DNA from 3 places in the Arthrobacter sp. UYCo732 genome. Region 3 is predicted to be linked to each of the others. Evidence: riboswitches for the same ligand, from Rfam matches in the RefSeq annotation. Region 3 holds a riboswitch; each other region holds the start of a gene.
What was found. Region 3 has a riboswitch for thiamine pyrophosphate ahead of ABIB45_RS18710 (3-oxoacyl-ACP reductase). Riboswitches for the same ligand answer to the same signal wherever they lie in the genome.
Positions count from the first base shown of each region.

Region 1: another riboswitch for thiamine pyrophosphate. It lies ahead of ABIB45_RS02095 (bifunctional hydroxymethylpyrimidine kinase/phosphomethylpyrimidine kinase); the one in region 3 lies ahead of ABIB45_RS18710 (3-oxoacyl-ACP reductase).
Region 2: another riboswitch for thiamine pyrophosphate. It lies ahead of thiC (phosphomethylpyrimidine synthase ThiC); the one in region 3 lies ahead of ABIB45_RS18710 (3-oxoacyl-ACP reductase).

Region 1 covers NZ_JBEPPJ010000001.1:447,691-450,940, reverse strand. Annotated here, with positions in the region: gene ABIB45_RS02095 (bifunctional hydroxymethylpyrimidine kinase/phosphomethylpyrimidine kinase) at 1-1,362, opposite strand, end outside; TPP riboswitch at 1,345-1,442, opposite strand; gene ABIB45_RS02090 (Rne/Rng family ribonuclease) at 1,561-3,250, opposite strand, start outside.
Region 2 covers NZ_JBEPPJ010000001.1:367,304-370,553, forward strand. Annotated here, with positions in the region: gene thiC (phosphomethylpyrimidine synthase ThiC) at 1-1,322, opposite strand, end outside; TPP riboswitch at 1,317-1,424, opposite strand; gene ABIB45_RS01655 (VOC family protein) at 1,579-2,454, shown strand; gene ABIB45_RS01660 (hypothetical protein) at 2,569-3,006, shown strand; gene rpsP (30S ribosomal protein S16) at 3,220-3,250, shown strand, end outside.
Region 3 covers NZ_JBEPPJ010000020.1:8,346-11,595, forward strand. Annotated here, with positions in the region: gene ABIB45_RS18705 (LLM class flavin-dependent oxidoreductase) at 1-978, opposite strand, end outside; gene ABIB45_RS18710 (3-oxoacyl-ACP reductase) at 990-1,754, opposite strand; TPP riboswitch at 1,811-1,913, opposite strand; gene ABIB45_RS18715 (bifunctional hydroxymethylpyrimidine kinase/phosphomethylpyrimidine kinase) at 2,123-2,488, opposite strand; gene ABIB45_RS18720 (recombinase family protein) at 2,411-2,719, shown strand.

The DNA of each region.
Region 1 (3,250 bases), on a different contig from region 3:
GTACAGCCAGAAGCAAGGCAGGAGAGCTGCAACCAGCACTCCGTAGCTGCCGGCGGCTGAGGTTGCCAACAGGTGGTCCACATACGACTTGGTGACCGGGCCAAGGACGGGTTCTACCGTGCGCGTACTGAGCCAGTTGCGGTGCAGTTCCGATTCGACCTCGAGGCACTGCTGGGCTGACCGGGCCCAGAACAGCTGCGCGGCTTCCGTCGGCGCCAGCGCACTGGCGCGGGCAAGCACACGTGAGTAGCCGTTAAGGTAGATAGCGTCCTGGGCGAGGTAGTAGGCGAACTGCTCTTCCGCCAGCGTGCCGGCAGCCAGCGCCCGGATGAATTCCAGCCCGTAAATGACTGCCAGGTCCGGGGCCGCCGCCCGGCGAAGCGCGGCAGCGAATTCCCCGGGGGCGGGAGCCTGCTCCAGGTGGTGGAAGTGGTGGATGGGGCCGTTGCCTTCGCCTACCTCCAGCTGACCGGAAGCCTGCAGAGCACCGCGGAGCCACGGCTTCACCTGCCGCAGCGAGGCTTCCCAGTCACCCAGCCGGGCCTGCGCCGTAGCCATGGCCGAGGACAGTGAGCAGCCGGTGCCGTGGCTGTTGCGGGTGGGGATCCTGTCTCCAGTCACTTCCACTACCGGCCGGGTGAGCAGTCCGCGTGCGTTAATCAGGGCATCCGGGCACGCATCGCCGTCGAGATGGCCTCCCTTGACCAGGATGGTGGCGCCCGTGGCCGCGGCCAGCCGCTTCCCCTGCTCCAGCGCGTCCGGCCAGTTCCGCACCTGCGGCTCCCCCACCAGGATGGCGAGCTCCGCGAGGTTGGGCGTGATCAGGTCCGCGAGCGGCAGCAGGTCCAGCAGGGCAGCCTCCGCCGATTCCTTCAGCAGTCGGTCCCCACTCGTGGCCACCATCACCGGATCCAGAACCACGACGGCGGGGCGCACCTTCTCCAGCCAGCTGCGGACCACGTCAATCACCTCCACACTGCCCAGCATGCCGATTTTGACGGCGTCGATGGCAATGTCATCGCTGACGGCATCAAGCTGCTGGGCCAGGAAGCCAGCGGGCGGCACATGGACCCCTTGGACGCCGCGGGTGTTCTGCACGGTCAACGCGGTGATGGCTGCCATGCCGTAACCGCCCAGGGCGGCAATGCTCTTGAGGTCGGCCTGGATGCCCGCGCCACCGGACGGATCCGATCCGGCAATGGACAGCACCCGCGGAGTATGCCGCAGCACGTCCACCGCATTGGAAGGCCCACGTGCCGGATGCACCGTGGCAAGGGCAGGCGGCGTTTCGGATGCTGCCGCCGTTTCGGGAGTGGCGGCAGATACGGAAGGTAGAACGTGGGTTGAAGCCATAGGGGACATTCCTTCGCCGGTGCTAACCGGACAGGTTCAACGGGTCTGGATCTCAGCCGGCTCTCTGCGCGGCACCCCGTGTCAGTACCCAACACTAGCGTTTCCCATAAGACACCGTTTTAGATGAACCCCACAAACGCGGAATGCCCGGGCACTCCACCGATGAGTGAAGTGTCCGGGCAATCTGGCCGATGTCCTTGCGAAAGGTCAGAGTTCCGAAGCAGGAACCCCTACGCCCAGGATGATGGGTGCGCTGGTGTCTGCCGGTTTGGCAGCGGCAGGAGCCTGGGTGAGCTCCGGAGCCTTAGCGGCATGGGTATGGCCTGCGGACTCAACCGGCACCGCTTCGTGGTGCTCCACCGTGGTGGCGTTAGCTGCGCCCTGGGCACGGCTGGCACTGCGGTTGCGCCGCGGGCGGCGGGTACGGGTCTGCTCGGTGTGGTCGGAGTAGTCCTTCTCCACCGCGGCAGGAGCCTGACGGACAGGAGCCGCGGCCGGCTGGCGTGCCGCCGGCTGGCTCTGGGTCTGCTCGCCCGCGGCCTGAGCGCTCTCCGTCGGCATGGCTTCTGCAACAGGTGCCGGCACGCCAAGCTTGGCGAAGGCCTCCGTGAGCCTGTCCAGTGTCAGGGCCGGGGCCTGCGGCTGATCCTCGTGGTGCTCCACGAAGGGCAGCACCACCTGCTCGCCGCCGAAAGTCAGCACAGCGGCCGGGCGGCCGGCGTTGTCGGTCTCGGACCGTTCTACCGGTGCATGAGCCGGGGCCGCCGCGCCGGAAGCATTACCCCCGGCTGCTGAGGCGTGGGCCACTTCGTCGTCGTGCAGGTGCGCGGCATGGGCGGCGGCTGCAATGTTGGCAAGGGCTGCCCTGGTGGCCTCCGCCTTGGCGTGGCGCTCGGCGTCGCTGGGATCCGGGTGGACCGTGTGGATCTGCACCGGAGCTGCCGGGGCCATCTCGAGGGGTTGGCCGCCGCGGCCGCGGCGGCGCTTCCTGTCCGTCCGGCCGCCCTGCTGGGCGTCCGGGCGCTGGGCGTCGCTACGCTGGCTGTCGATCCGCTGGGTGTCGGGTCGGCTGTCCACACGCTGCACATGGTGCTCCGCGGCGACGGTGTTGGCGCGGCGGTGCTCCACGGGGTCGTCGTGGGTGACGATTCCGCGGCCGGCGCACGTTTCGCACTGCTCGCCGAAGACTTCCAGGAGCCCGGTACCCATGCGCTTGCGCGTCATCTGGACCAAACCGAGGGAGGTCACTTCGGCCACCTGGTGCTTGGTGCGGTCACGGCCAAGGCATTCCACCATACGGCGGAGCACCAGATCGCGGTTGGACTCAAGGACCATGTCGATGAAGTCGATGACGATGATGCCGCCGATGTCGCGAAGCCGGAGCTGCCGGACCACTTCTTCGGCCGCTTCGAGGTTGTTCTTGGTGACAGTTTCCTCGAGGTTGCCGCCGCTGCCCGTGAATTTTCCGGTGTTGACGTCCACTACGGTCATGGCTTCGGTGCGGTCGATGACCAGCGAGCCGCCGGAGGGCAGGAAGACCTTGCGTTCCAGCGCCTTGTGGATCTGTTCGTCGATCCGCCACGCGGCGAAGATGTCCTGATCCTTGGTCCACTTTTCCAGGCGGCCCACCAGATCCGGGGCAACGTATGTGACGTAGGCCTCGATGGTGTCCCAGGCTTCCTCACCGGAGACGATCAGCTTGGAGAAGTCCTCGTTGAAGACGTCACGGACCACCTTGATGGTGAGATCTGGTTCGCCGTAGAGAAGTTCCGGGGCCAGGATCTTGGTGGACGTGGACTGGCTTTCGATGCCCTCCCACTGCGCCCGCAGCCGGTTGATGTCATGCGTGAGTTCCTCTTCGGAAGCACCTTCTGCAGCGGTACGGACGATCACGCCG
Region 2 (3,250 bases), on a different contig from region 3:
GACGTGATGTGGTCATAGCCCGGGGCAATGTCCGTGACCAGCGGCCCAAGCGTGTAGAACGGGGCGCCCTTGCAGAGTTCCTGCTGGCGTTCCACGTTCTCCCGCACCAGATGGAACGGGACGTGCCCGGGACCTTCCACCATGACCTGGACATCGAATTCCCAGGCCCGCTGCGTGAGCTCCGCCAGAGTGTCCAGCTCGGCGAACTGGGCGGCGTCATTGGCGTCCGCCGTCGCTCCCGGGCGCAGTCCGTCGCCCAAAGAGAATGCGACGTCGTACTTGGCGAAGATCTCGCACAACTCGTCGAAGTGCGTGTAGAGGAAGTTCTCCTGATGGTGGGCCAGGCACCAGCCGGCCATGATTGCGCCGCCGCGGGAGACGATGCCGGTGACGCGGTTGGCCGTCAGCGGCACGTAGCGCAGCAGCACTCCGGCGTGGATGGTCATGTAGTCCACGCCCTGCTCGCACTGCTCAACCACGGTGTCACGGAAGATTTCCCAGGTCAGTTTGTTGGCCTCGCCGTTGACCTTCTCCAAAGCCTGGTAAATGGGCACGGTGCCGATGGGAACGGGGGCGTTGCGGATTAGCCATTCCCGCGTGGTGTGAATGTCATCGCCGGTGGACAGGTCCATGACGGTGTCCGCGCCCCACTGGGTGGCCCACTGGAGCTTGTCCACCTCCTCGGCAATGGAGCTGGTCACCGCGGAGTTGCCGATATTGGCGTTGATCTTCACCAGGAAGGCCTTGCCGATGATCATCGGTTCAGATTCCGGGTGGTTGATGTTATTGGGGATGATGGCGCGGCCGGCAGCGACTTCGCTGCGGACCAGTTCCACGTCACAGTTCTCGCGGAGGGCAACGAACTGCATCTCGGGCGTCACCACACCCTGCCGTGCGTAATGCATCTGCGTGACGGTCTTGCCTTCGACGGCGCGGCGGGGCACGGGCTGCGCGCCCTTCCACTCCGCGGAAGCGGCGCCGCGGCGAACTGCCGACTTGCCGTCGTCGAGCAGGTTCCGTTCCCGGCCGCTGTAGGGCTCGGTGTCGCCGCGGGCGGCGATCCACTCCGAGCGGAACGGGTTGAGGCCCACCACCGGATCGCTGCCCGGACCGGCCGTGCGGTAGGTCCGGAAAGGCCCGTTCGCCTCGCCGTTCGGCGACGGTTCCAGCGCGATCTCGGTCACGGGAACCCGGATCCCGGTGGCGTCATCATTGATGAACGCCAGCGAGTGGGACTTCAGTGACTGGGTTTCAGGCCGGACCGTTTGATCCTGGTCGGCTTCACTTTGGGCAGGGTTCAGCTGTGTTTCTTGTGTATTCAATGAATATTCACTTCCTTCGCCGGCATTACCCGGACAGGTTCAACGGTCGCAGGCTGCGTCAGCCCGATCTCAGCCCCTGCAAGGGCTCCCGTGTGGTCAAGTCGAAGCTACCACAGGCCGAGGGTGGCCTGTGACAGCAGTCACGGGGATGCTGTCGCAACCTGTCTGCCCAGCCACTTGAATTAAATTGAAGCTTCAAGTAAAATGGAGTCATGGCCACCTTCGACCCCGAAGGCCAACGGACCGGGAGCGTTCAATGACTGCAGAAGCCACCAGTCGGGATCTCCTTCCTGCCGACCTCTCCATGGGCACAGTGATGCTCAAGGTGGGCGACATGAAGCTGATGACCGACTACTACCAGCGTGCGCTCGGCCTGGAGGTCGTCGCCGAACAGGACGGCGGCGTCTACCTTGGCCGGCTCCGGCGCCCGCTGGTCCATCTTGCGGCCGCCCAGTCCTTGAGCCTGCCCCGCAGGGGCGAGGCCGGGCTGTTCCATACGGCGCTGCTCTTTGACCACCGGGCTTCGCTTGCTGCCACGGTAGCCACCGCGGCCCAGTACGAACCCCGGTCCTTCACCGGCAGCGCCGACCACCTCGTTAGCGAAGCCTTCTACTTCAATGACCCCGAAGGCAACGGCATCGAACTGTACTGGGACAGGCCCCGCGAAAACTGGTCCTGGAACGGGAAGGATGTGCTGATGGACAGCTTGGCACTGCCGCCGCAGCGCTACCTTGAGCAGCACATGACCGAGGAATCCATGGACGGCCAGCAGGCCGCCGAAGCCGGTGTGGGCCACGTCCACCTCCAGGTGGGTGATGTCCAGTCGGCGCACGATTTCTATGTGGGCACGCTGGGCTTCGAAAAGACCGCCGGCTGGCACGGGCAGGCATTGTTCGTTTCTGCGGGCGGATATCACCACCACATGGCAATGAACGTATGGAACAGCCGCGGCGCCGGACCGCGCAAGGACACCCTGGGACTAGGGGAGGTGCTCATCGAAGTCCCTTCAGGTGACGACGTCGGAGCCCTCGCTGACCGCTTGAAGGTCGCCGGGCTGGCGTCACACCACACGGGTGCCGAACTGCGCTTCGAGGATCCGTGGCGCAACAATATCCGGGTTGCTGTCCGCTAAGTGGCGCTGGCCGGAGCTGCAGGCCCCGATGCACTAGGCTGATTTCGAACGGCCGGGGCGGCACCCTTAGCTGCCCGCCAGGGCCGCACCGTCGACGGAATGAGGGCTGTGCCCATGGGCTTCACTGAAATTTTTGTAGCTACCCACGACGCCGCGCTGAAGCGTGCCGGCGTCCTTGATGCCGGCGGCTCGCCGCCGGGACCCGCACTGCGGATACCGGGAGTCAGTGATTTCGAGATAGAACAGCTCGGCGATCTCGCCGGGGCTGCGGTCCACGCCGGTGGCGAGGGCTACGAACTTGCCATGGTTGACGTTTCCAGCGACTCCCTCCTCGGCGTGCCGCCGGCGATGGTGCGGGCGCTGGCTGACCTCCTTACCTATGAAACTGAGGGTGAAGGCAACGTCCTGGATGATGTCGCCGAAAAATGGGCCGGTCACGACGATATGCCATTCGGTGCAGCCGACGCCCGGAACTATGTCCAGCAGCTCGCCGAGCTGGCCAGTGGAATTCACGACGCCGAGCGCACCGGGGTGTATGTCTGGGCGTCCTAGGCCCCTGGGGGCCTGCCAGGTCCGTCCTCTTCCCCCCATCCAGACGTGTCAAGTCGAAATCCTGACGCTGATCTGGCACAATAAACAGGTACTCGATCTGCGTGGCCCCTCTCTCCGCGTCCGGATCCTGTCCTTCGAGCCTTCAAGTACGGCCCGCCCCACGGGTGCAGAACGTCGGTTCAACCCTTTTCTGAAACAGGAGTGACCACAAAAGTGGCCGTAAAGATTCGCCTTAAGCGCTTTG
Region 3 (3,250 bases):
AAATTCTGCCGCCGACGGCAGGGACGGCACGGGGGCGTCCAGCTCCCAGCCTGTACAGTCCTGCTGCACGAACGTGCCCAGCCGTGTCAGGGATTCTCCGGTGGGCAGCAGCGTATCCCCCCGGTCCTGTTTGGCCCGGGCTTCGGCCTCGGTGGAGCCCACATACGTCACCAATCCGGGCATGATCGCTACCTTCCCCGGATTACGCCCGGCCGCAGCGATCCGCTGTTTCATATCCGCATAGTAGGCCTGGGCGCTGGGAAGATCGTAGGCAACGGCGTAAATCCCTTCCGCGTACCGGGCGGCAAGATCCCGGCCGGCCCCGGAAGCACCGGCCTGGAACAGCACGGGGCGTCCCTGTGGGCCCCGGGGCACGTTTAAGGGCCCCTCCACCCGGAAGTGGTCGCCCTCATGATGCAACGGCCTGACCAGGGCCGGATCGGCATAGAACCGGGCTCTGTCCCGAACCAGCGCATCATCAGCCCATGAGTCCCACAACCCCAGCGCTACCTCAATGAACTCTGCGGCGCGGCCATAGCGCTGCGCGTGGTCGGGCATCGCTTCCAGACCATGATTGCGGGCTTCAGCATCGAACATGGACGTGACCACGTTCGCCCCGATACGTCCGGCACTGATGTGATCCAGGGAGGCGAGCATCCGGGCGGCATGAAAAGGGGAATAAAAGGTGGCCGAGACGGTGCTGATAAGCCCGATGTTTTCCGTTGCCCGGGCCATGGCCGCCAGCGCGGTCAACGGTTCCAGAAACCATCTCGGACCGGCGCCGACGTCACCGGCGGACTGCCCGTCGGCGAAGAACACGGCATCGAAAAGGCCGCGTTCGGCGCTTTGTGCGAGCCGCTCATAGTAACCAATCTCTCCGAGCTGCTCCAGCGGCGATCCGGGCCGCCGCCAGGCAGCACCGTGGTGGCCGGCTCCCAGCAGGAAAGCGTTCAGATGCAGTTGCCGTTTCCCGTTCATCGCGAGGCCGCCTAGTCCATGACCAGTCCGCCGTCGACCACCAGGTTCTGCCCGGTAACCGACCGCGCCCAGGGCGAGGCGAAAAACAAGATGGCATCGGCGAACTCGGCCGGGGTGGTGACCTTACCCAGGGGGGTCGAAGCGGCAATGTAGTCAAAGACCTCCTCCGGCGTTGCGGCGCTGGCATCGGTGGTGCGCAGCAGGCCGCCGGAGACCATGTTCACGGCAATATTGTGCTGCCCCAGATCCTTGGCCATGGTGCGGGTCAATGACAGCAGGGCGGCCTTGGCCGCGGTGTAGTCGTGGTACGGGACCACCGGGTTCTGGAACAGATTGGTCCCGACGTTGATGATGCGCCCAAACCCGTGGCCACGCATCCCCTCCCAAGCCTGCTGGGTCGTGTTCAAAGCCCCCCGGACACTGCCGCCGAATTGTGCCTCAAAATCCGCCCATGAAATATCCCCGGCGCCGGAGCGGGCATCGCCGTTAAACGAGAAATCGGCCAGCGCATTATTGACCACAGTGGTGACGGCGGAACCGAAATGGGCCCGGGCCTGCTCCAGCATCACCGACACCTGACCGGAGTCGGTGACGTCAGCCTGCAGTGCAACAGCGTGCTCAGGGCCATAACCGGCGGCCAGTTCCCCGGCGGCTTCGGCGCTGCGGCGATAATTGATGACCACCCGCGCCCCCCGGGCCGCGAACGCCTGCACAATATTGCTGCCCAGACCGCGGCCACCGCCGGTCACAAGAACGATTTGTTTTGCCAGTTCCATCAGTTTCTTCACCTTCGGATAAGGCGAAAGGATGCGATCCGGGCGCCAGGACCGTGCGAACCGTTGCAGGACATCCCTTCGCTAGTGTCAACTAGATCAGGTTCAACGGGTGTCATCTCAGCCGGGCCAACAAGCCGCCCGGCACCCCGTGTCACTGGGACCGATTATACCCACCCCCGGCCAAACCAGCGCCCTCACCTGCCCGTGCTGCCGCCGTGCCCTGCCCGACCTGATTCCCAAACGGCTGTCGTGCCGGACACCACGGCGCGACCGCCGGGCCTCCCGTACCTGCGGGCACCGGTCTCCCCCGGGTGGACCGGACGGCCCTTAAAACCACCAAAATAGACACCTCCAATGTCCGCATCAACCTACAGCGCCCCCTCAGAGGTGCAACGTTGGTGCGGCAGCGTCGGAACCGTCAGAGCCCGGTACCCCGGGGAAGGCCCCGGGACCGGGTGCTCACCCGGGACAGGAACGGTTGGGTTCCATAACTGGTGAAAATGATGGATCGGACCTGCGCCTGAACCGACCTGCAGTTCCCAGGCATGAAGCAGACTGTCCTGCAGCCACGCTTTGGTCACCGTCAAGGCCTCTGTCCAATCACCAAAGCGCACCTGCAGGGTCGCCATGGCGGAGGACATGGAGCATCCCGTCCCATGAGTATTGGCCGTCTCCACCCGCCGGGCAGTGACCCTCGTAAAACTCCCGGTTCCCGGCCAGCCGTCAGGCAGCATGCGGGGTTGAATGCCGCCGGCTGCCACCGGATCTTCACCGGTCACGGCGTGAGCGGAACGAGCGCCAGCCGGCCCGAACTGGACAAGATGCGGGATCACCTGCGGGACGGTGACGAGGTGGTGGTCTGGAAGCTGGACCAAGCTGGGGGCGCAACACCCGTACCGCTACCTCAGCATAGGAAGCAACGAACTGGTCTGATGAGGACCAAATGCGACGCCACAGACGGCTGAAATGGGTGCGTGGCCCGCGATTTACGTTTCTGCGGGGCACTCTTGCCGGACACCCGCGATGATGATGGCCGCGGCCACGGAAAAGCACTGAGCACTGAGCTGGACCGCCACGTTGCGCTGACAGAACGACGCCAGATATCGCTGCCATTCACAATGCAAAGGAATCGGATGGCGTGTCGTATTTATTTCGAGGCCGCTGACCGGCCGTCTCAGTTCCTTGAAACCGGAACACTCCTGATGGGACAATCCCCCACAGTCGCCCATCACACTGTCAACATTCGGCACAGTGCGCGGATGAATATTCGTGGCGGTGTTCTGTGATCGCTCGGTGTCGCCGCCCAGGCTTTGCGCCGTCTTGAATCCGCCCGTTTCAAGACACAGAGGTTTCGAGACACCGCGTCGGATCAGGAGAAGGAATCGACCGCCCGCACGGGAACCGACTGTGAGAATGTCACTGTCAATTGAGCCTAGTGGGCGGAAACCGCGCCCTGGCCGGGGACCACCCCCAGAGCGTTGACAACCTACCGTGAC